DNA from 3 places in the Streptomyces chengbuensis genome. Region 2 is predicted to be linked to each of the others. Evidence: riboswitches for the same ligand, from Rfam matches in the RefSeq annotation. Region 2 holds a riboswitch; each other region holds the start of a gene.
What was found. Region 2 has a riboswitch for cobalamin ahead of QRN89_RS07540 (cobalamin biosynthesis protein). Riboswitches for the same ligand answer to the same signal wherever they lie in the genome.
Positions count from the first base shown of each region.

Region 1: another riboswitch for cobalamin. It lies ahead of QRN89_RS02620 (energy-coupling factor ABC transporter permease); the one in region 2 lies ahead of QRN89_RS07540 (cobalamin biosynthesis protein).
Region 3: another riboswitch for cobalamin. It lies ahead of QRN89_RS23055 (ribonucleoside-diphosphate reductase subunit alpha); the one in region 2 lies ahead of QRN89_RS07540 (cobalamin biosynthesis protein).

Region 1 is NZ_CP129137.1:571,524-578,941, forward strand. Features, by position in the region: gene QRN89_RS02595 (alpha/beta fold hydrolase) at 1-719, shown strand, start outside; gene QRN89_RS02600 (baeRF3 domain-containing protein) at 876-1,973, shown strand; gene dhaK (dihydroxyacetone kinase subunit DhaK) at 2,169-3,161, shown strand; gene dhaL (dihydroxyacetone kinase subunit DhaL) at 3,252-3,848, shown strand; gene QRN89_RS02615 (PTS-dependent dihydroxyacetone kinase phosphotransferase subunit DhaM) at 3,845-4,246, shown strand; cobalamin riboswitch at 4,291-4,483, shown strand; gene QRN89_RS02620 (energy-coupling factor ABC transporter permease) at 4,513-5,205, shown strand; gene QRN89_RS02625 (energy-coupling factor ABC transporter substrate-binding protein) at 5,202-5,582, shown strand; gene cbiQ (cobalt ECF transporter T component CbiQ) at 5,589-6,338, shown strand; gene QRN89_RS02635 (energy-coupling factor ABC transporter ATP-binding protein) at 6,335-7,201, shown strand; gene QRN89_RS02640 (NADPH-dependent 2,4-dienoyl-CoA reductase) at 7,299-7,418, shown strand, end outside.
Region 2 is NZ_CP129137.1:1,670,960-1,678,377, forward strand. Features, by position in the region: gene QRN89_RS07520 (alpha/beta hydrolase) at 1-811, opposite strand, end outside; gene QRN89_RS07525 (class II aldolase/adducin family protein) at 871-1,560, opposite strand; gene QRN89_RS07530 (inorganic phosphate transporter) at 1,945-3,192, shown strand; gene QRN89_RS07535 (hypothetical protein) at 3,205-3,426, shown strand; cobalamin riboswitch at 3,564-3,714, shown strand; gene QRN89_RS07540 (cobalamin biosynthesis protein) at 3,746-4,729, shown strand; gene QRN89_RS07545 (cobyric acid synthase) at 4,726-6,279, shown strand; gene QRN89_RS07550 (putative cobaltochelatase) at 6,318-7,418, shown strand, end outside.
Region 3 is NZ_CP129137.1:5,180,523-5,187,940, reverse strand. Features, by position in the region: gene QRN89_RS23065 (carbon starvation CstA family protein) at 1-600, shown strand, start outside; gene QRN89_RS23060 (YbdD/YjiX family protein) at 615-821, shown strand; cobalamin riboswitch at 1,148-1,287, shown strand; gene QRN89_RS23055 (ribonucleoside-diphosphate reductase subunit alpha) at 1,413-3,791, shown strand; gene QRN89_RS23050 (ribonucleotide-diphosphate reductase subunit beta) at 3,850-4,857, shown strand; gene QRN89_RS23045 (helix-turn-helix domain-containing protein) at 5,145-6,110, shown strand; gene QRN89_RS23040 (D-Ala-D-Ala carboxypeptidase family metallohydrolase) at 6,121-6,858, opposite strand; gene def (peptide deformylase) at 7,050-7,418, opposite strand, start outside.

The sequences.
Region 1 (7,418 bases), 1.1 Mb from region 2:
CGCTGTTCGCCCTCGACCTCCGGGGCCGGGGCGGCAGCGCGGACATCCCGGGCCCGTACGGCTTCGACGCCCATGCCGCCGATCTCTGCGCGGCGGCCGAACGCTGGGGCGGCGGCGCGCCGGTCGCGGTCACGGGCCAGTCGATGGGGGCGTGTGCGGCGCTGCGGGCCGCGGCGCGGCGCCCGGAGCTCTTCGACCGGCTGCTGCTGATCGACGGCGGTCTGCCGCTGCCGCTGGCGGAGGGCACCGATCCCGACGCCCTGCTCGACGCGTCGATGGGACCGATCCTGGCCAGGCTGACCCGGACGTTCGAGAACGACGAGGCGTACGTGGACGTGTTCCGCGCCCATCCCGCCCTCGGTCCGGAGTGGAACGCCGACATCGAGGCGTACGTGCGTGACGGCATCACGGGCCCCGCCGGCGCCCGCCGCTCCAGCGCCCGGGAGGGTCCGGTCCGCCGGGACGGCCGTGAGCTGATCACCTCGGGCCCGGCCTTCGGTGAGGATCTGGTGGGGCTCGCCGTGCCCGCCAGGCTGCTGCACGCGCCCCGGGGGCTGACGGGGGCGGCGCCGGGCGTGCTGTCCGACGCGCTGGTCGCGCACTGGACGGCCCGGGCGCCCCGGCTGACGGCGGAAGCGGTTCCGGACTGCAACCACTTCACGATCCTCATGGGCCCGCAGGCGAGGACGGTCGCCGACCGGCTCGTGGGCATGGTGTGAGGCGGGGCGCCGGGGCGCGGGCCGCGGTGCCCGCACCGGTCCTGGTGCCCGCGCAGGCAATCCGACTTATGGTGCATAGAGTCGGTTTCAGCTCGTCGCACTCCGGTGCGGACAGCCGGCCCTCCAGTGCACACGTGCTCGGAAAGGGTGGTCTTGATGCACCCAGCTCTCAGCTCCGACGACCTGGTCCGGCTCCGCCGGCAGCGCCCCTACCCCGCGGTGTCGGTGCTGATGCCCACGCACCGCCGCGAACCGGACAACGCGCAGGACCCGGTCCGGCTGCGCAATCTGATGGCCGAGGCCAAGGAGCAGCTCAAGGCCGATCCCGCCGTCCCCCGTGACACCCGGATCGACGTGTCCGAACAGCTCGACCGGGCGCTGGCCGAGATCGACCTGGTGCACGCGGAGGACGGGCTGGTGGTCTTCGCGGCGGCAGGCGAGCACGAGGTGTGGACGCTGGGCCGTCCCGTGCCCGAGCGCGTGGTGCTGTCGGACACGTACCTGACCCGCAATCTCGTCTCGGCGCAGGCCGCGGAGCGCCCCTTCTGGGTCCTGGCGGTCGCCTCGGACCGGGCCTCCCTCTGGAGCGGGACCGCCGACCGCCTCGCCGAGGAGCGCACCGGCCCGTTCCCGATGTCCCGGCCCGAGGAGAACTTCGACGCCGAGCGCCAGGAGCGGATCGGCGACGTGCCCAGCACCTTCCGGGACGAGGACACCCGGCACTTCCTGCGGGAGGCCGACACGGCGCTGGCCTCGGTGCTGAAGGCCGACCCGCGGCCGCTGTACGTGACGGGCGAGCCGGCGGCGCTCGCCCTGCTCGACGACGTCGGCACGGCCGCCAAGGGCCAGGCCGTCCACGCCCCCCGCGGCGGGGTGGCGGGCCGCTCGGCCGACGCGGTCTGGCAGGCGGTGCGCCCGTTCGTCGAGGCCCGTGCCGAGCAGGAGGTGTCCGGCGTCCTCGAGGAGCTGGACCGGGCCAAGGGCAGGCGCGCGTTCGCCGCCGGGGTCGACGAGATCCGCCAGAACGTGGAGACGGGCCGGGTCGCGCTGCTCGCCGTGGAGGAGAACTACCGGGAGACCGTGCGGGACACCGGCGCGCACCTCCTGCCCGCCGAGCCCGGCGACCTGGACGCGCTGGTCGACATCGTGGACGAGATCGTCGAGAAGTCCCTGGACACGGGGGCGCAGGTGCGGTTCGTCCCGGACGGCACCCTCGCGGGGATGGGCGGGATCGCGAGCGCCCTGCGCTACTGACCGCCTGCCGGGCGGCCGCCGTCGGGGAACCTCCGGCCGCGCCCGTGGACCGTGCCGACGGGTTCGCGGGAGCGCGGTGCCGCGCGGGCCGTTTGCGCCGATACTGGCAGAGGGTGTGCGGGCCCGTACCGCCACGGCCCCGCCTGAGAGGACACCGTCCGGAGTGATCGTCGCCAGTCTCATCAGGAGGTTCCCATGCGGATGCTCATCAATGTCCCCGAGACGGTCGTCGCGGACGGGCTGCGCGGCCTGGCCGCTGCGTACCCCGGACTGAACGTCGACGTGGAGAACAGGGTCGTGGTGCGGGGGGACGCCCCGGTCGCGGGCAAGGTGGGCCTGGTGTCCGGCGGCGGTTCGGGGCACGAGCCCCTGCACGGCGGCTTCGTGGGGTTCGGGATGCTCTCGGCGGCGTGCCCCGGCGAGGTCTTCACCTCCCCGGTGCCGGACCAGATGGCCCGGGCCGCGGCGGCGGTGGACAGCGGGGCGGGTGTGCTCTTCGTGGTGAAGAACTACACCGGCGACGTGCTGAACTTCGACATGGCGCAGGAACTCGCCGAGGACGAGGGCGTCCAGGTGGCCAAGGTGCTGGTCAACGACGACGTGGCCGTCCAGGACAGTCTCTACACGGCGGGCCGGCGCGGTACGGGCGCGACGCTGTTCGTGGAGAAGATCGCGGGCGCCGCGGCGGAGGAGGGTGCGCCGCTGGAACGGGTCGAGGCCGTTGCCCGCCTCGTCAACGAGCGGTCGCGCAGTTTCGGTGTGGCGCTCAGCGCCGTCACGACCCCCGCCAAGGGCAGTCCGACGTTCGATCTGCCCTCGGGAGAGCTGGAGTTGGGGATCGGCATCCACGGCGAGCCCGGGCGGGAGCGACGGCCCATGATGACCTCGCGGGAGATCGCGGACTTCGCCGTGCACGCGGTCCTCGAGGACCTCCAGCCGTCGAGTCCGGTACTGGCGCTGGTCAACGGCATGGGCGCGACACCGCTGCTGGAGCTGTACGGGTTCAACGCGGAGGTCCACCGGGTGCTGGCCGAGCGCGGAGTGCCGGTGGCCAGGACCCTGGTCGGGAACTACGTCACCTCGCTCGACATGGCGGGCTGCTCGGTGACGCTGTGCGAGGCGGACGAGGACATCCTGCGGCTGTGGGACGCCCCGGTGGAGACGCCCGCGCTGCGCTGGGGCCGCTGAGCCATGCCCGGCCCGGCCGACGACGGCGCCGCGTCCGCGGGCCGCGACGACGCGCGCCGGGAAGCCGACGTGCCACGACAAGGAGACGCTGTGCTCGACGCGGATTTCTTCCTCCGCTGGATGAACGCCCTCGCCGAGGCCGTGGACCGCGAGGCAGGCCGGCTCACCGAGCTCGACGCCGCGATCGGGGACGCCGACCACGGGACCAATCTGCAGAGGGGCTTCACGGCGGTGAAGGCGGCGCTGGAGAAGGACGCGCCGGCCACCCCGGGTGCCGTACTGATGCTGACCGGACGGCAGTTGATCTCGACGGTCGGCGGCGCGTCGGGGCCGCTGTACGGGACGCTGCTGCGGCGTGCGGGCAAGGCGCTCGGCGACGAGCCCGAGGTGTCGCGGGCCCAGCTCGCAGAGGCGCTGCGCGCGGGGATCGCCGCGGTGGCCCAACTCGGCGGCGCGAAGGCCGGGGACAAGACGATGCTGGACGCGCTGGAGCCCGCGGCCACGGCGCTGGACGAGTCCTTCGCGGCAGCGCGGGAGGCCGCCGACGAGGGTGCGGCCGCGACCGTGCCGATGCTGGCCCGCAAGGGCCGGGCGAGTTATCTGGGCGAGCGCAGCATCGGGCACCAGGACCCGGGGGCGACGTCCTCCGCCCTGCTGATCGGCACCCTCGAGGAGGCCGCACGATGACGATGGTCGGGATCGTCCTCGTCTCGCACAGTGCGCAGGTCGCCGCGTCGGTCGCCGATCTCGCCCGCGGGCTCGCGGGCGCGGGCGACGCCGTGCCGGTCGCCGCGGCGGGCGGGACCGCCGACGGAGACCTCGGCACCAGTGCGGAGCTGACGGCCCGCGCCGCGCACGAGGTGGACCGGGGCGCCGGGGTGGCCGTGCTGGTCGACATCGGCAGCGCGGTGCTGACGGTGAAGACGCTGCTGGCCGAGGGCGACGAACTCCCGGAGGGGACCAGGCTCGTGGACGCGCCGTTCGTCGAGGGAGCCGTCGCCGCGGTGGTCACCGCGGCGGCCGGCGCGGATCTGGACGCGGTGGAGGCGGCGGCGGCGGAGGCGTACGGATACCGGAAGGTGTGACGGTACGCATCCGTGCGCGGCTTGTGATGCACCTGGTCAACGCACTAATGTCGCAGGGCCTTGGTGAACGGGAAACCGGTGGAGTACCGGTGCGGCCCTCGCCACTGTGATCGGGAAGTCCGGCTCTCTCCGCAAGGAAGCCACTGGACCACCACGGGAGACCGCGGTGTCCGGGAAGGCGGAGCCCGGGCGGCAGGACCCGTCAGCCAGGAGACCGGCCAGGGCGCGTTGTCCATCCACGAGGTGCTGGAGAGGGTCTCCCAACCATGCATATAGCCGAGGGGTATCTGCCCCCTGTGCACGCGGCCGCCTGGGGCGTCGCGTCCGCACCCTTCGTGATCCACGGCGTACGGGCGCTCACCCGTGAGGTCAAGGCGAACCCCGAGTCGACACTGCTGCTCGGCGCGTCCGGTGCCTTCACGTTCGTCCTGTCGGCGCTCAAGATCCCTTCCGTGACCGGCAGTTGCTCGCACCCGACCGGCACCGGTCTGGGCGCGATCCTGTTCCGGCCGCCGATCATGGCGGTCCTCGGCACGATCACCCTGCTCTTCCAGGCACTGCTGCTGGCCCATGGCGGACTGACCACGCTCGGCGCGAACGTCTTCTCGATGGCGATCGTCGGGCCGTGGGCCGGATTCGGGGTGTACGCGCTGCTCCGGCGGTCCGGGGTTCCGCTGATGGTGAGCGTGTTCTTCGGAGCGTTCGTGGCGGACCTGTCCACGTACTGCGTCACCAGCGTGCAGCTGGCGCTGGCGTTCCCCGACCCGGGCAGCGGCATCGCGGGTGCGCTGGCCAAGTTCGGCGGCATCTTCGCCGTCACCCAGATCCCGCTGGCCGTCAGCGAGGGCCTGCTCACCGTGCTGGTGATGCGGCTGCTCGTGCAGTCCAGCAAGGGTGAGCTGACCCGGCTCGGAGTGCTCCTCCAGGGCGGGACGACGAAGGAGGCCGCGGTCCGATGAGCCGTGACGCGAAGATCAACACGCTGCTGCTGGCGATCGTGGCGGCGCTGGCGGTCCTGCCGCTCGCCCTGGGCCTCGGCGACCACAAGGAGGAACCCTTCACGGGCGCCGACGCACAGGCCGAGACCGCCATCACGGAGATCGCGCCGGACTACGAACCCTGGTTCGCGCCGCTGTACGAGCCGCCGTCCGGCGACGTCGAGTCGGCGCTGTTCGCCGTCCAGGCGGCCCTGGGTGCCGGTGTCCTCGCGTACTACTTCGGGCTGCGCAAGGGCCGCCGCCAGGGTGAGGCGCGGGCGGCTGCCGCGGCGGAGACACCGGCCTCCGGGTCCGCGGGGTCTGCCGGGACGGGCGATTCCGTCGCCTCGGGCGCGTAGGCGCCGATGTTGCCGATCGATGCGGCGGCGCACAGCAGTCGCTGGCGCCGCCGTCATCCGTGCGAGAAGGCGGCACTCGGGTTCGGGCTGACGGTCTGCGCCGTCTCGCTGCCGCCGTGGCCCGGTGCCGTGCTGGTCGCCGCGGCGGCCGTGGCCGTGCTGCTCGGCCCCGCGGGCGTGGCCCCGCGGCAGTTGTGGCGGGCCTGGCGCATTCCGCTGGGGTTCTGCGTCACGGGCGCGATTCCCCTGCTGCTCGCCGTGGGCGGCCCGGACGGCTTCGTGGCGCTCGCGCCCGACGGCCCGCTGCACGCGCTCCGGCTGCTGCTGCGGACGTCCGCCGCCTCGCTCGGGGTGCTGCTGTTCGCGTTCACCACGCCGGTGTCGGACGTGCTTCCCCGGCTGGTCCGGGCCGGGGTCCCGGGGCCAGTCGTGGACGTCGCCCTCGTGATGTACCGGATCAGCTTCCTGCTGCTCGATGCGGTGCACCGGATCCGTCAGGCGCAGGCGGCCAGGCTCGGGCACACCACCCGGGCTGCCGCATGGCGGTCCCTGGCGGGGCTCGCCGCGACCGCCTTCGTCCGCGCCTTCGACCGGGCCGAGCGGCTGCAGACGGGCCTCGCCGGGCGGGGCTACGACGGGGCGCTACGGGTCCTGCTGCCGCCCGCGACGGTGTCCGTGCGCTTCCTGACGGCCACCGCCGGGCTGCTCACGGGGATCGTCGCCCTCAACCTCGTACTGGAAAGGTCCGTACTGTGAGCACGTCCGTGGACTCGAGCGCGCGCGAGAGCGTGACGCCCGTGGTGGAACTGGCCGGCGCGGGATTCTCGTACCCGGACGGCCCGCCGGTGCTGCGCGGTGTCGACTTCGCCGTGGCCGGAGGCCGCTCCCTGGCGCTGCTGGGCCGCAACGGGAGCGGCAAGACGACCCTGATGCGGCTGCTCAGCGGCGGCCTGCGGTGCGGCGAGGGCCGCCTGCTGCTGGACGGCGAGCCGGTGACGTACGACCGCGGGGGGCTTACCCGGCTGCGGACGACCGTGCAACTGGTCGTGCAGGATCCGGACGACCAGCTGTTCGCGGCGTCCGTGGCCCAGGACGTGTCGTTCGGGCCGATGAACCTGGGGCTGCCGGAGCCGGAGGTACGGGCCCGGGTCGCCGAGGCGCTCGACGCCCTGGACATCACCGCGCTGGAGGACCGGCCGACGCATCTGCTGTCGTACGGGCAGCGCAAGCGGGCCGCGATCGCGGGCGCGGTGGCCATGCGGCCGCGCGTGCTGATCCTGGACGAGCCGACGGCGGGACTCGACCCGCACGGGCAGGAGCGCCTGCTGGCGGTGCTGGAGCGGCTCCGGGAGAGCGGTACGACCGTGGTGATGGCCACGCACGACGTGGATCTGGCGCTGCGCTGGGCGGACGACGCCGCGGTGCTCTCGCCGGCCGGGCTGCGGACCGGGCCCGTCGCGGAGCTCCTGGGGGACCGCCGGCTGCTGGACGCGGCCCGGCTGCGCAGGCCGTGGGCGATGGCGGCGGCGGAGGTGCTGCGGGCGCACGGGTTGCTGGAAGCGGGCAGTCCGGGTCCGCGGACGCCGGAGGAACTGGACCGCTGGGCCGTACCGGCGTAGCGCATCTCACCCACCCCCCGTTATGCAACTTGTTGCACAACGGGGGGTCCGGCGTCTACAAAAGGGGGCGACGCTGATCGCGCGAGGAGGCGCCCCGATGACCCCCACCCCGTACCCGCATCTGCTCAGCCCGCTCGACCTCGGGTTCACCACGCTCCCCAACCGGGTGCTGATGGGCTCGATGCACATCGGCCTGGAGGAGGCGGAGAACGGCTTC
Region 2 (7,418 bases):
GCAGGGTGGTCTCCCAGTCCAGTACCGGGGAGTCCAGGACGAGTCCGGCGATCCGCTCGCGCAGCGCGGAGTTGGCGGCGGCGTGGAGGGCCATGGACGCGCCGGTGGACCAGCCGTGCAGGATCACGCGGTCGGCTCCGCCGCGGACCGCGAAGCGGACGGCCGCGTCGAGGTCGCGCCACTCGGAGTCGCCGAGGTGCCCGAGGCCGTCGGGGGAGGCAGGCGCTCCGGGGTCGCCGCGGTAGGCGGGCGCCAGTACCGGGAGGCGCTGCTCCGTGAGGAACGGCATGAGGTTCATCGTGAGTTCGCGGGTGGTGCCCAGTCCGTGCACCACGATGACCCAGGTCGAGCGGGGGCCGGGGACGAACCAGCCGGGCAGGGGCCCGAGTTCGCCGGGGATGTCCACGTCCTCGTGGTCGATGCCGAGTGCGCTGCCCGGGTCGCCGACGTGCAGCTGGGGGGTGAGCCGCACCTTGGTGCCGGGGTCGAGGCTGCCGCGCTCGACACGATCCAGCCGGCGGACCACGGTGTCCGCGGCGTGCGGCACCTGGTCCAGGACGGGGCCGCCGACCGCGTGGACGTCGTGCCCGCACAGCCCGTACGTGCCGGGGCGCAGGGACACGAGGCTGCGGGTGAGGGTGACCCGGCCCGGCCCGGTGGCGTGCACGGTGAGCCGTCCCTCGCCGGGCAAGGGCCGTCCGGTGGGGGCTTTGAGCGCGGCGTCGCTGGCGTACCGGCCGGCCGCGAACGCGGCCGCGCCGAGACCGATGAGTGTGGTGACGGCCGCTGCCGTCGCTGTTGCCGGGCGCACCGTTCCAGTGTGGTGAGGTCCGGGCCGCGCTGCCAGTGGACCGGGTGGCGCGAGTGACGTCAGCGGGACTGGCCGTACCCGCGGAGCTTCTCGGCGACCTCGCGGAGCTGTGTCCGGGAGAGCAGGGTGGGGGTGCGTCCGGGGACGGAGCCGGCGGTGAGCCAGAGGCGGCACATCCACTCGAGCTGGGCGGTGCGGTCGAAGGCCTGGTCGAGCGAGGCTCCGTAGGTGACCGTTCCGTGGTTCCGCAGCAGGCAGCCGGTGCGGTCCTCCAGGGCGCGGAGCATTCCGGCGGCCAGTTCGTCGGTCCCGTACAGGGCGTAGGGGGCGACGCGGACGGGGCCGCCGAAGGCCGCCGCCATGTAGTGGATCAGCGGCAGCTCGTCGACCAGGGTGGACACGGCGGTGGCGTGCACGGCGTGGGTGTGGACGACGGCCACCGCGTCGGTGGTGCGGTGGACGGCGAGGTGCATCGGGAGCTCGCTGGTGGGTGTGAGCTCGCCGAGGACCTGGCGTCCGTCGAGTCGGACGCCGACGGCGTCGGCGGCGGTGAGCCGGTCGTAGTGCACCCCGCTGGGGGTGACCAGCACGATGTCGCCGGCGCCGAGGCGGACGCGCACGGAGACGTTGCCCGAGGTCCCGACGACGAGCCCGTCCGTGACGGTCCTGCGGGCGGTGGCCACGAGGTCCGACCAGGCCCGGGATATCGCTTCCCGCTCCCGCTCCTCCGGCTGTTCGTGTTCCGTCATGCGGCCGATCGTGTCAGCCCGTACCGGCGGGGGCGACGGCGGGCCGGTGACGGGCCGCGGTGACCGGGCCCTTCGGGCCGGCCGGGTGGCGGAAAGTCCGGAGTGACCAGAATCTCTTCCGCTGTTCATCCAGACGATTGAATCCGATCATCTGACGGATGTTGTGCGACCATCGGAGACCGGTAGAGGCCCGGAATTTGGCCGATTCCGAACGGTACGCACCGGCCTCGAGGGTTGCCGGCGCGCCGCCGCAGACATAAGCGGAGGGACCGCAACCCACTTGGGGACACTCCAGCGCCCGCCCCAGTTCACCTTCCGTTCACTCAGAAACCCTACGTTCACCCGAGCCACTGACATCCGAACGATTGCCTGGGTACCCGGTAAATGGAGCACATCACCCTGCTGCTCGCGATTGTCGTCGTGACAGCACTCGTGTTCGATTTCACGAACGGCTTCCACGACACCGCCAACGCCATGGCGACGACCATCTCGACGGGTGCGATGAGACCGAAGGCAGCAGTGGCGATGTCCGCCGTGCTGAACCTGGTCGGCGCGTTCCTCTCGGTCGAGGTCGCCAAGACGATCTCGGGCGGCATCATCAACGAAGAGGGCATCCGCACAGAAGTGATCTTCGCCGCGCTCGTCGGCGCGATCCTCTGGAACCTGCTGACCTGGCTGCTGGGCCTGCCGTCCAGCTCCTCCCACGCACTCTTCGGCGGCCTCATCGGCGCCGCGGTGATGTCCGCCGGATTCTCGGCCGTCAACGGCGGCACGATCGTCACCAAGGTCCTGATCCCGGCCGTCGCCGCTCCGCTCGTCGCCGGCCTCGCGGCCCTGGTCGCCACCAGGCTGACGTACCGGATGGGCGGTACCACCCAGAACAAGGCCACCTCCAAGGGCTACCGCGCCGGCCAGATCGCCTCCGCCGGCCTGGTGTCCCTCGCGCACGGCACCAACGACGCGCAGAAGACCATGGGTGTCATCACCCTGGCCCTGGTCACCGGCGGCGTCCTCGCCCCCGGTGCGAACCCCCCGATGTGGGTCATCGTCTCCGCCGGTGTCGCGATCGCGCTCGGCACCTACCTCGGCGGCTGGCGCATCATCCGCACCATGGGCAAGGGCCTGACCGACCTCCAGCCGCAGCAGGGCTTCGCCGCCCAGACCAGCGCCGCGACGGTCATCCTGGCCTCCTCGAACCTCGGCTTCTCGCTCTCCACCACCCAGTCCTGCTCGGGTGCCGTGATGGGCGCGGGTCTCGGCCGCAAGGGCGGAGTGGTCCGCTGGTCCACCGCGACCCGGATGTTCGTCGCCTGGGGCCTGACCCTGCCCGCCGCGGGCCTGGTCGCCGCGGCCGCGGAGTTCCTGACCAAGCAGGGCACCTGGGGCATCGCCGCCGTTGCCGTGCTGCTCGTCGCGGGCTCCGGAGCCATCTGGGTGATCTCGCGCCGCAAGCCGGTGGACCACACCAACGTCACGGACGACGAGATCGAGCCCGCGGGCGTCGTCACCACCGCCATCGCGGCGGTCACCCCTCCCCCGGCCGGTGTCGCGGTGGCCGAGCCCGAGGAGCTGAAGGCCACCGTCCCGGCCCCGGCCCCCGAGTCCGCTCCGGCGCCCGCCGCCACGGTGTAAGGAAAGAACAGCATGAAGATCGACTGGGCAGCTCTGGGCTCCGTCTTCGGCGTGAGCCTCGTCGTGACCGTCGCCCTGGTGGGCCTCTTCACCCTCGGCGTCGCGGGCCTCTCCAAGCAGGAGGCCGCGGCCGCGCAGGGAGGCTCCGCCGGCCTCGCCCGCACGGGTGCGTACGCCTGCTTCGCGCTCTGCGCCGCGGCGGTGGCCTTCGGGATCTATCTGATCGTGGTCTGACGGCCGCACGGCACGTCCTCGTACAGGGGCCGGGCACACCTCCGGGTGAGTCCGGCCCCTGTCGTGTGCGCGCCCCGTGCCCGCACCGTGTGGGCCTCCGCACACTGTCCCGTCGCAGGTCAAGGGCGAGTTGACGGGCGTTCGGGGCCCGTGGTGGACTTCCGGAGCCATTTACGGCGGCAGAAGAGGAAGCCGGTGCGAATCCGGCGCGGTCCCGCCACTGTCACGGACGCGCTCCCCTCACGGAGCGTCCCGGAGCCAGGAACTCTCTCCCGCCGGTCACGTCGAGCCAGGGCGCGGACCCTGAGTGAGGACGAACATGCCTGCCGAACCGGGGGGGCCGGGCGTGCTGCGCCCGGACATCACGTTCGCGTACGGCGCCGCGGCCGGACTGGCCGGCGACCTGCTCCTCGGCGATCCACGCCGCGGGCACCCGGTCGCCGTCTTCGGCCGGGCAGCCGCGGCGGTCGAACGGAGACTCTGGCGCGACCACCGAGGCTGGGGCGCCCTGCACACCGCGGTGTGCGCCGGCGGCGCGGTCGCCGCGGGCGCGCTGGCCGCAGACCGCGCACGCCGGTCACGCGCCGCCGCCGTCGCCCTGACCGCGGCCGCCACCTGGGCCGTCGTCGGCGGCACCTCGCTCGGCCGGGAGGCACGGGCGATCGGCGGAGCGCTGGCGGCCGGGGACATCGAGGTCGCCAGGGAGCGGCTGCCGCATCTGTGCGGGCGCGACCCGCAGGCGCTCGACGGCCCCGGTATCGCCCGAGCCGTCGTCGAGTCCGTCGCCGAGAACACCTCTGACGCCGTCGTGGGCGCGCTGGTCTGGGGTGCGATCGGCGGCGTGCCCGGTCTCGTCGGGTTCCGCGCCGTCAACACCCTGGACGCGATGGTGGGTCACAAGTCCCCCCGCTACCGGCGGTACGGCTGGGCCTCGGCCCGGCTCGACGATCTCGCGGGCTGGCCCGGGGCCCGGCTCACCGCGGCCCTCGCGACCGCCGCGGGCGGTGACCCGCGCGGCGCGGCCCGCGCCTGGCGCCGGGACGCCGCGAAGCATCCGAGCCCCAACGCCGGTCCCGTGGAGGCCGCGTTCGCCGGAGCCCTCGGCGTACGCCTCGGCGGAACGCTCGCGTACGGCGGACGCGTCGAGCACCGGCCCGTGCTCAACGGCGACGGCGGACGGGCCGTCGAGGTCGCGGACATCGAACGGGCCGTACGGCTCTCGCGACGCGTGGGGGTGCTGGCGCTCGCGGTGTGCGCGGGCGGCCGCCTCGCGGCCGGAGCCCTGAAGCGGAGGCGGGCATGAGCGGGGGCGGACTGCTGGTCGCCGGCACCACCTCGGACGCCGGCAAGAGCGTCGTCACGGCGGGGATCTGCCGCTGGCTGGTGCGACAGGGCGTGAAGGTCGCGCCCTTCAAGGGGCAGAACATGTCCCTCAACTCCTTCGTGACCCGTGAGGGCGCCGAGATCGGCCGGGCACAGGCCATGCAGGCCCAGGCCGCCCGGGTCGAGCCCACGGCGCTGATGAACCCCGTCCTGCTGAAGCCCGGCGGCGACCGCTCCAGCCAGGTCGTGCTGATGGGCAGGCCGGTCGGTGAACTCAGCGCGCGCGGCTACCACGGAGGGCGCCAGAAGACCCTGTTCGAGCCGGTGATGGCCTGCCTGGAGGAGCTCCGCGGCACGTACGACGCGGTGATCTGCGAGGGCGCCGGCAGCCCTGCGGAGATCAATCTGCGGCGCACGGACATCGTGAACATGGGCGTCGCCCGCGCGGCGCGCCTCCCCGTGCTGGTGGTGGGGGACATCGACCGCGGCGGGGTCTTCGCCCAGTTCTTCGGAACGACCGCGCTGCTGGCCCCGGAGGACCAGGAGCTGATCGCGGGCTACCTCGTCAACAAGTTCCGCGGCGACGTCACGCTGCTGGAGCCGGGGCTGGAGATGCTGCACGGGCTCACCGGGCGGCGGACGTTCGGCGTACTGCCGTACGCGCACGGGCTCGGCATCGACGAGGAGGACGGACTGCGGGTGTCGCTGCGCGGCACGGTGCGCGAGTCGGTGGTGGCGCCGCCGGTCGGCGAGGACGTGCTCCGCGTGGCCGTGTGCGCCGTGCCGCTGATGTCCAACTTCACCGACGTGGACGCGCTGGCGGCCGAGCCGGGCGTGATCGTGCGCTTCGTCGACCGGCCCGAGGAACTGGCCGACGCCGACCTGGTGATCGTGCCCGGTACCCGCGGCACCGTGCGCGCCCTGGAGTGGCTGCGCGAGCGCGGTCTCGCCGGCGCGCTCGCCCGGCGCGCCGCGGAGGGCCGGCCCGTGCTCGGCATCTGCGGCGGCTTCCAGGTGCTCGGCGAGCACATCGACGACGAGGTCGAGTCGCGTGCCGGAGCCGTGCCGGGCCTCGGACTGCTGCCGGTGCGGGTGCGGTTCGCCGCGGAGAAGACGCTCGCCCGCCCGTCCGGTGCGGCGCTGGGGCAGCCGGTCGAGGGCTACGAGATCCACCACGGCGTCGCCGAGGTGCTCGGCGGCGAGCCGTTCCTCGACGGCTGCCGGGTCGGTGAGGTGTGGGGCACCCACTGGCACGGGTCGCTGGAGAGCGACGGATTCCGCCGGGCGTTCCTGCGGTCCGTCGCCGCGGCGTCGGGCCGCCGCTTCGTCCCCGCCCCGGACACCTCCTTCGCCGCACTGCGCGAGGCCCAGCTCGACCGCCTCGGCGACCTGATCGAGGAGCACGCGGACACGGACGCCCTCCTCCGACTCATCGAGGGCGGCGCGCCCTCGGGCCTGCCGTTCATCCCGCCGGGCGCCCCCGACTTCCCCGGTGCGCCCGCCGCCGGAACCCCTGGAGCCGCACAGTGAGCAACGCACCCCACTACCCGTTCACGGCGGTCGTCGGCATGGACGACCTGCGGCTGGCCCTGCTGCTGAACGCGGTCAGCCCGGCCGTCGGCGGAGTGCTCGTACGCGGGGAGAAGGGCACCGCCAAGTCGACGGCCGTGCGCGCCCTCGCGGCGCTGATGCCGGACGTCGACGTGGTCGCGGGCTGCCGGTTCTCCTGCGCGCCCGGGGCTCCGGACCCGGGCTGCCCGGACGGGCCGCACGAGGCCGCGCCCGGCACGGCACGCCCGGCCAGGATGGTCGAACTGCCCGTCGGCGCCTCGGAGGACCGGCTCGTCGGCGCCCTCGACATCGAACGGGCCCTCGCGGACGGCGTGAAGGCGTTCGAGCCCGGTCTGCTCGCCGACGCGCACCGGGGCGTGCTCTACGTCGACGAGGTCAATCTGCTCCACGACCATCTCGTCGACCTGCTGCTGGACGCGGCCGCGATGGGCGCCTCCTACGTCGAGCGCGAGGGTGTGTCCGTACGGCACGCCGCGCGTTTCCTGCTCGTCGGGACGATGAACCCCGAAGAGGGGGAGCTGCGGCCGCAGTTGCTCGACCGCTTCGGGCTGACGGTCGAGGTCGCCGCCTCCCGGGAGCCGGAGCAGCGGGTGGAGGTCGTCCGGCGCCGGCTCGCGTACGACGACGATCCCGCGGCCTTCGCGGCCCGCTGGGCGGACGAGGAGGCGGCGCTGCGCGAGCGCATCGCGGACGCGCGGGCGCTGCTGCCCCAGGTGGTGCTCGGGGACGCCGCTCTGCGCCAGATCGCCGCCACCTGCGCGGCGTTCGAGGTGGACGGCATGCGCGCCGACATCGTGATGGCCCGAACCGCTACGGCGCTGGCCGCATGGGCGGGGCGCACGGGCGTCCGCGAGGAGGACGTGCGGCAGGCCGCGCTCCTCGCGCTCCCCCACCGGCGACGGCGCAATCCCTTCGACGCGCCCGGCCTGGACGAGGACAGGCTCGACCAGACGCTGGAGCAGTTCGGCGGGGACGACCGGCCGGACGCCGATCCGGACCCCGACCCCGATCCGGACACGGACCCGTCCGGCCCGGACGGCGGCCCGGGCGGCGGAGGTGTCCCGCCCCAGGGCGAGGCGCCCGACTCCGTCCCGCCC
Region 3 (7,418 bases), 3.5 Mb from region 2:
TGGGTCGGCGTGCACGACCCGCTCGGCGGCATCAACCAGCTCTTCCCGCTCTTCGGCATCGCCAACCAGCTGCTCGCGGCCGTCGCCCTCGCCGTCTGCACCACGCTGCTGGTGAAGTCCGGACGCCTCAAGTGGGCCTGGGTGACGGCCGTCCCGCTCGCCTGGGACGCCACCGTCACCCTCACCGCCAGCTGGCAGAAGATCTTCTCCAGCGACCCGAAGGTGGGCTTCTTCGCCCAGCGCGACAAGTACCAGGCGGGCATCGAGTCCGGCGAGGTGCTTGCTCCGGCGAAGTCGATGGACGACATGCACACCATCGTCACCAACTCGACCGTCGACGGCGTGCTCTGCGCGCTGTTCGCCCTCCTCATCGTCGTGGTCCTGGCCGACGCCGCCAGGGTGTGCTTCACGGCGATCAGCAAGCCGGACACCGTCCGGCTCGCCGAGGTTCCGTACGTCGAGTCGAAGCTGGTCGCACCGGCCGGGCTGTTCGCCACCAAGGCGGAGAAGGCGGAGCTCGCCGCCGTCGGCGCCGGCGCACCGGACCACGCGTCGGCCGGCACCTCGGACCACGAGGCCGCCGGAAGCGGCAAGGGCTGAGTACGGTGACGGTCATGACGGCGGTGAGCGGAGTGCGGCGCGCGGTGGACTGGGTCCGCTGGTACGTGCGCGAGGTCTCGGGCGAGACGGTGTACGACCGTTATGTGGCCCACGCCCGTTCGCACGACCCCGACGCGAAGGTGATGACCCGCCGCGAGTTCGAGCGCTGCCGCATGGACGAGCGGGAGGCGGACCCCCGCAAGGGATTCCGCTGCTGCTGACCGCGCACAGCGACGGACGCCCACGGGCCTCCGCGCTTCCCTCCGGGGAGGACGCGGGGGCCCGTCGCCGTGTCCGTGCGGCACCCGGCCGTTGCCGGCACGGCGGTCGCGGCGGACCACGAGGGCCATGACGGAACCCGGGGAGAATGCGGGAACACGAGGGGCGGTTCGTCGGCGGGGTGCCGCCCCCGGCGGGTGGCGGAAACACCCGGAGGTGGCCGGAAACCCTTGCCCCGCCCGCCGCCCCGGCCGGCCGACGCCCGGAAGCTCCGAGCGGGTCACGACACAACATGTGGGGGGTTCCGCAACTCACCGCCCCCACATGTATGCTCATGCTCGCTGTCGCCGCAGGGGAATCCGGTGCGAATCCGGAACTGTCCCGCAACGGTGTAAGGGTGTGCGCGGGTCCGCTCCAGGGCCTCGTACGTCCGTGAGTCCGAGGACCTGCCGACGGTGCGCCCGGACCGTCCGGCCCGGGTGCCCAGACGTCCGGGCCTCGCGGAAAAGGCCGGTGGACGCGGTCCGCCCTGCCCGGGTGTGCGTCCGTGCCCCCTGCCCCGCCGGCCCCAGCCGAGCGAGGGAGAGCACCCCGTGACCATCGCGCCGCCCGATCCTGCTGCAGCACAGCTCGCCGACGGACCAGGCACCGCGCTCCTGCGGACCCTGACCGAGCTCACCGCCGACCTGCCCGACGCCGACCCCGGCCGGGTCGCCGCCGCCGCCCTCCGCGGCCGGCACGCGGGCTCGGACGAGGCCGAACTGCGCGAACTGGCGACCGAGGCGGCCGCCGGTCTGATCTCCGAGGACCCGGCGTACTCCCGGCTCGCGGCCCGGCTGCTCACCCTCACCATCGCGGAGGAGGCGGCCGGGCAGGGAGCGACCGCGTTCTCCGCCTCCATCGCCGTCGGCAGCCGCGAGGGACTGATCGCGGACCGCACGGCCGCCTTCGTCCACGCCCACACCCAGCGCCTCGACTCGCTGGTCGACCCGGCCGCCGACGACCGCTTCGGCTACTTCGGACTGCGCACCCTCTACAGCCGCTACCTGCTCCGGCACCCGATCACCCGCAAGGTCGTCGAGACGCCGCAGTACTTCATGCTGCGCGTCGCCTGCGGTCTCGCCGAGGACGAGTCCCTGCGGGCGCTGGACGAAGTGGCCTCCCTGTACGGGCTGATGAGCCGCCTCGACTATCTGCCGTCGTCCCCGACGCTCTTCAACTCCGGCACGCGGCACCCCCAGATGTCGTCCTGCTACCTGCTGGACTCGCCCCTGGACGAGCTGGACTCCATCTACGAGCGCTACCACCAGGTGGCACGTCTCTCGAAGCACGCGGGCGGCATCGGCCTGTCGTACTCCCGCATCCGCTCCCGAGGTTCGCTCATCCGGGGCACCAACGGCCACTCCAACGGCATCGTGCCGTTCCTGCGCACGCTGGACTCGTCGGTGGCGGCCGTCAACCAGGGCGGCCGGCGCAAGGGCGCGGCCTGCGTCTACCTGGAGACCTGGCACGCGGACATCGAGGAGTTCCTGGAACTGCGCGACAACACGGGCGAGGAGGCGCGTCGCACGCACAACCTCAACCTGGCGCACTGGATCCCCGACGAGTTCATGCGCCGGGTGAACGCCGACGCCGACTGGTCGCTGTTCTCCCCCGCCGACGTGCCCGACCTCGTGGACCTGTGGGGCGAGGACTTCGACATCGCCTACCGCCGGGCGGAGGAGGCCGGGCTCGCCCGCCGCACCATCCCCGCCCGTGAGCTCTACGGGCGCATGATGCGCACCCTCGCCCAGACCGGAAACGGCTGGATGACCTTCAAGGACGCGTCCAACCGCACGGCCAACCAGACGGCGGAGCCCGGCGCCGTGGTCCACTCCTCCAACCTCTGCACCGAGATCATCGAGGTCACCGACGACGGCGAGACCGCCGTCTGCAACCTCGGCTCGGTCAACCTCGGCGCGTTCGTCGTGCGGGACGCCGCCGACGGCGAGGACGTGATCGACTGGGAGCGGCTGGACGACACCGTCCGTACCGCCGTGACCTTCCTCGACCGGGTCGTCGACATCAACTTCTACCCGACCGAGCAGGCCGGCCGCTCCAACGCCAAGTGGCGCCCGGTGGGCCTCGGCGCCATGGGCCTCCAGGACGTGTTCTTCAGCCTGCGCCTGCCCTTCGACTCCGCCGAGGCGCAGTCCCTGTCGACGCGGATCGCCGAGCGGATCATGCTGGCCGCCTACGAGGCGTCCTGCGACCTCGCCGAGCGCAACGGGCCCCTCCCTGCCTGGGAGCGGACGCGTACGGCCCGCGGCGTGCTGCACCCTGACCACTACGACACGGAGCTCGCCTGGCCCGAGCGCTGGGCCGCACTGCGCGAACGCGTCGCCACCACCGGCATGCGCAACTCGCTGCTGCTCGCCATCGCGCCGACCGCCACGATCGCCTCGATCGCCGGTGTGTACGAGTGCATCGAGCCGCAGGTCTCCAACCTCTTCAAGCGCGAGACGCTGTCGGGCGAGTTCCTCCAGGTGAACTCCTACCTGGTGGACGAACTGAAGAAGCTGGGGGTGTGGGACGCGCAGACCCGTGAGGCGCTGCGCGACTCCGGAGGGTCGGTGCAGGGCCTGAACTGGATCCCGGCGGAGGTCCGGCAGCTGTACCGCACCGCGTGGGAGATCCCCCAGCGCGGCCTGATCGACATGGCGGCGGCCCGCACCCCGTTCCTCGACCAGTCGCAGTCGCTGAACCTGTTCATGGAGACGCCGACCATCGGCAAGCTCTCCTCGATGTACGCGTACGCCTGGAAGCAGGGCCTGAAGACCACGTACTACCTGCGCTCGCGCCCCGCCACCAGGATCGCCCGGGCCGCCTCGGGCGCGGCGCCGGCCGCCACCATCCCCGTCCAGCAGGCCGCCGACCCCGACGCCGTGGCCTGCTCGCTGGAGAACCCGGAGTCCTGCGAGGCCTGCCAGTAACTCCGCCCCCCGCTCCCCGCACACCACCTCTGGAGGACGGCGCCCCGCGCCGACTGCTATGAACGACAAGAACCTGCTCGACCCGGGCTTCGAGCTGACGCTGCGCCCGATGCGCTACCCGGACTTCTACGACCGCTACCGGGACGCCATCAAGAACACGTGGACGGTGGAGGAGGTCGACCTCCACTCGGACGTGGCCGACCTCGCCAAGCTCACCCCGGGCGAGCAGCACCTGATCGGCCGTCTGGTCGCCTTCTTCGCGACCGGCGACTCGATCGTCGCGAACAACCTGGTGCTGACGCTGTACAAGCACATCAACTCCCCCGAGGCGCGCCTGTACCTCTCGCGGCAGCTCTTCGAGGAGGCCGTGCACGTCCAGTTCTATCTGACGCTGCTCGACACCTACCTGCCCGACCCGGAGGACCGCGCCGCCGCCTTCGCAGCGGTGGAGAACATCCCGTCGATCCGGGAGAAGGCCCGGTTCTGCTTCCGGTGGATGGACTCGGTCGAGAAGATCGACCGGCTGGAGACGCAGGCCGACCGCCGCCGCTTCCTGCTGAACCTGATCTGCTTCGCGGCCTGCATCGAGGGGCTGTTCTTCTACGGGGCCTTCGCCTACGTGTACTGGTTCCGTTCGCGGGGGCTGCTGCACGGGCTGGCGACCGGGACGAACTGGGTCTTCCGGGACGAGACCATGCACATGAACTTCGCGTTCGAGGTCGTGGACACGGTCCGCAAGGAGGAGCCGGAGCTCTTCGACGACGCGCTCGGGCAGCAGGTCACGGACATGCTGAAGGAGGCCGTCGAGGCGGAGCTGCAGTTCGCCCGCGACCTGTGCGGCGACGGTCTGCCCGGCATGAACACCGAGTCGATGCGCGAGTACCTGGAGTGCGTCGCCGACCAGCGGCTGACCCGGCTCGGCTTCGCCCCGGTGTTCGGCTCCCGGAACCCCTTCTCCTTCATGGAGCTGCAGGGTGTGCAGGAGCTGACGAACTTCTTCGAGCGCCGGCCGTCGGCGTACCAGGTCGCCGTGGAGGGCACGGTCGACCTGGACGAGGACTTCTGAGGGCGCCTCCCGGCGGAGCCGGGTGAGCGCGGGCGGGCGCCCGGACCACGGATCGGTCCGGGCGCCCGCCCGTGTCGTCGTCACGGCGCTCCGCCCGGCGCAGCTCGCGGTCGGTCCTCCGGTCGCGGGCATGGCCGAGGAGCGCGGGAAGGGCGACGAGGAGGAGGAGTCCGCCGGCGGTCAGATGGTCGAGGACGCTTTTCATGTAATTCACTGTCGCGGGCCCGGCACGGAAAAGTCAGTGGCAGGACTGTCGACAACCGTCGAATTACTGCCACACTCGGCCCATGCTGGAGAATGTGGCGGCCGTCGTGCTCGACGGCGTGCACTGCTTCGAACTCGGGGTGCTCTGCGAGGTGTTCGGCCTCGACCGCAGCGACGACGGGCTGCCCGTCCACGACTTCGCCGTCGTCTCGGCCGAGGGCCGCCGGCTGAGGACCCACGCGGGCTTCACCGTGGAGGTGGAGCACGGCCTGGAGCGGCTGGCGGAGGCCGATCTCGTCGCCGTGCCGACCGGCAGCGACTACACGTCGCGCGACTATCCCGAGCCACTGCTCGCGGCTCTCCGCGACGCCGTCGACCGCGGCGCCCGGGTCCTCTCCGTCTGCACCGGCGCCTTCGTGCTGGGTGCCGCGGGACTGCTCGACGGGCGCCGCTGCACCACCCACTGGCGGCACGCGGACGCGCTGGCCCTGCGCCACCCGAGGGCGCGGGTGGACGCCGACGTGCTGTACGTGGACGAGGGGCCGGTGGTCACCTCGGCCGGCACCGCCGCCGCCGTCGACGCCTGCCTCCATCTGGTGCGCCAGGAGCACGGCCCGGAGGTCGCCAACACCATCGCGCGGCGGATGGTCGTCCCCCCGCACCGGGACGGCGGCCAGGCGCAGTACGTCGAGCGGCCCCTGCCGCGGAGCCGCTGCGACACCGTCGGCGAGGTGCTCGCGTGGATGGAACGGCATCCGGACCGGGAGATGACCGTGGAGCAGCTCGCGGGGCGGGCGCACATGGCGCCGCGGACCTTCGCCCGCCGCTTCCTGCAGGAGACGGGCACGACGCCGTACCGCTGGCTCCTGCGCCGGCGCGTGCTGCTGGCGCAGGAGTTGCTGGAGGCGACGGACGAGACGGTGGAGGCGATAGCGGGCCGGGCGGGTTTCGGCAATGCCGCGGCCCTGCGCCACCACTTCCTGCGGACGCTGGGGACGACGCCGAACGCGTACCGGAGGACCTTCCGCGGCCCCGTCCGTGCCGCCTGAGCCCCGCGGTTCAGATCCCGCAGCCGGACGCCGACCAGAAGCGGCTCGCACGGTGGTCGACGTGGGCGTGGTCGCTGTGGCCCGGGTAGCCGGGGCCCAGGATGCCGTTGAAGCCGTGGTTGCGGGCCTGCTGGGCGAGGGTGCACAGCGAGTGCGGGCCGGCGCCCAGGTCCGCCGCGTCGCCGTAGAGATGCCGGCTGGACGACGCACCGCCGACCGCGTCGTTGCAGGCGTGGGAGCGGAAGCCGCTGGTCACCCGGAGGGGCTGGTCGCCGAGCGCGTGCCGCATGGCCTCGAGCTTCCACATCGTGCGCAGGGCGTTGGACCTGGCGGTGGCGGCGCTCACCGCGCCCCCTGCCCAGGTGGAGTTGCAGTTGTTCAGTTCGGCGTAGCTGAAGTGGACGGGGGTGCAGTCGTCGTCCTGGAGGGCGTAGATCTTGCTGAAGGTGGCGGGGCCGGCGACACCGTCGGCGGCGAGGCCGTAGGCGGACTGGAAGCGCTTGACGGCGGCCGTGGTGGCCGGGCCGTAGTCCCCGTCGACGGCCAGGACCGCCCCGTGACCGGGATAGCCGGCGACACGGATCTGGAGCTGGGTGACGTCGGCGCCCGTGGCGCCCTGGGAGAGGGTGCGGGACCAGGTGTAGCAGCCGTCGGCGTGCGCGGTGCCGGCGGTGGCCACGACCCCGCCCAGCGATGCAACCATGAGCATGACAAACGACAGCAGGAGTCGAGCGGTACGTCTGGACATCGGCCCTCCATGACGGGTCCACCGGATGAGGGAGTGCACGCCCGAGACTGACGTGACGGTCGACGCGCGTCAACAGGGCCCGGGGAGATGACATTTGTCGGCCCATTGGCGGTAACGGCCGCGCCCCGCACCGGTGTTCGGTGCGGGGCGCGGACAAGCGCTTGCGGAGCGCGCGACGGCCGAAGGGCGGGTCAGTCGTTGGGCACGGTCTCGTAGCGCGGCGTACCCTCCGCCATCTGCCGCAGCGCGTCCTTGCGGTCCCGCTTCGACAGCCGATCGATGTAGAGCCGGCCGTACAGATGGTCCGTCTCGTGCTGCAGGCAGCGCGCGAAGTAGCCCGTGCCGCGCACCTTGATGGGCTTGCCCTCGGCGTCCTGGCCGTGCACCTCGGCGTAGTCCGGGCGGGCGAGCGAGGCGTACGCCGTCGGGACCGACAGGCAGCCCTCGTTGGAGTCGTCGAGGACCCGGCGCTCCGGCGGCAGCTCCTGCAGCACCGGGTTGCACACGGCGCCCACGTGGCGCACGCCCTCGTCGTCCGGGCAGTCGTAGACGAAGACCTT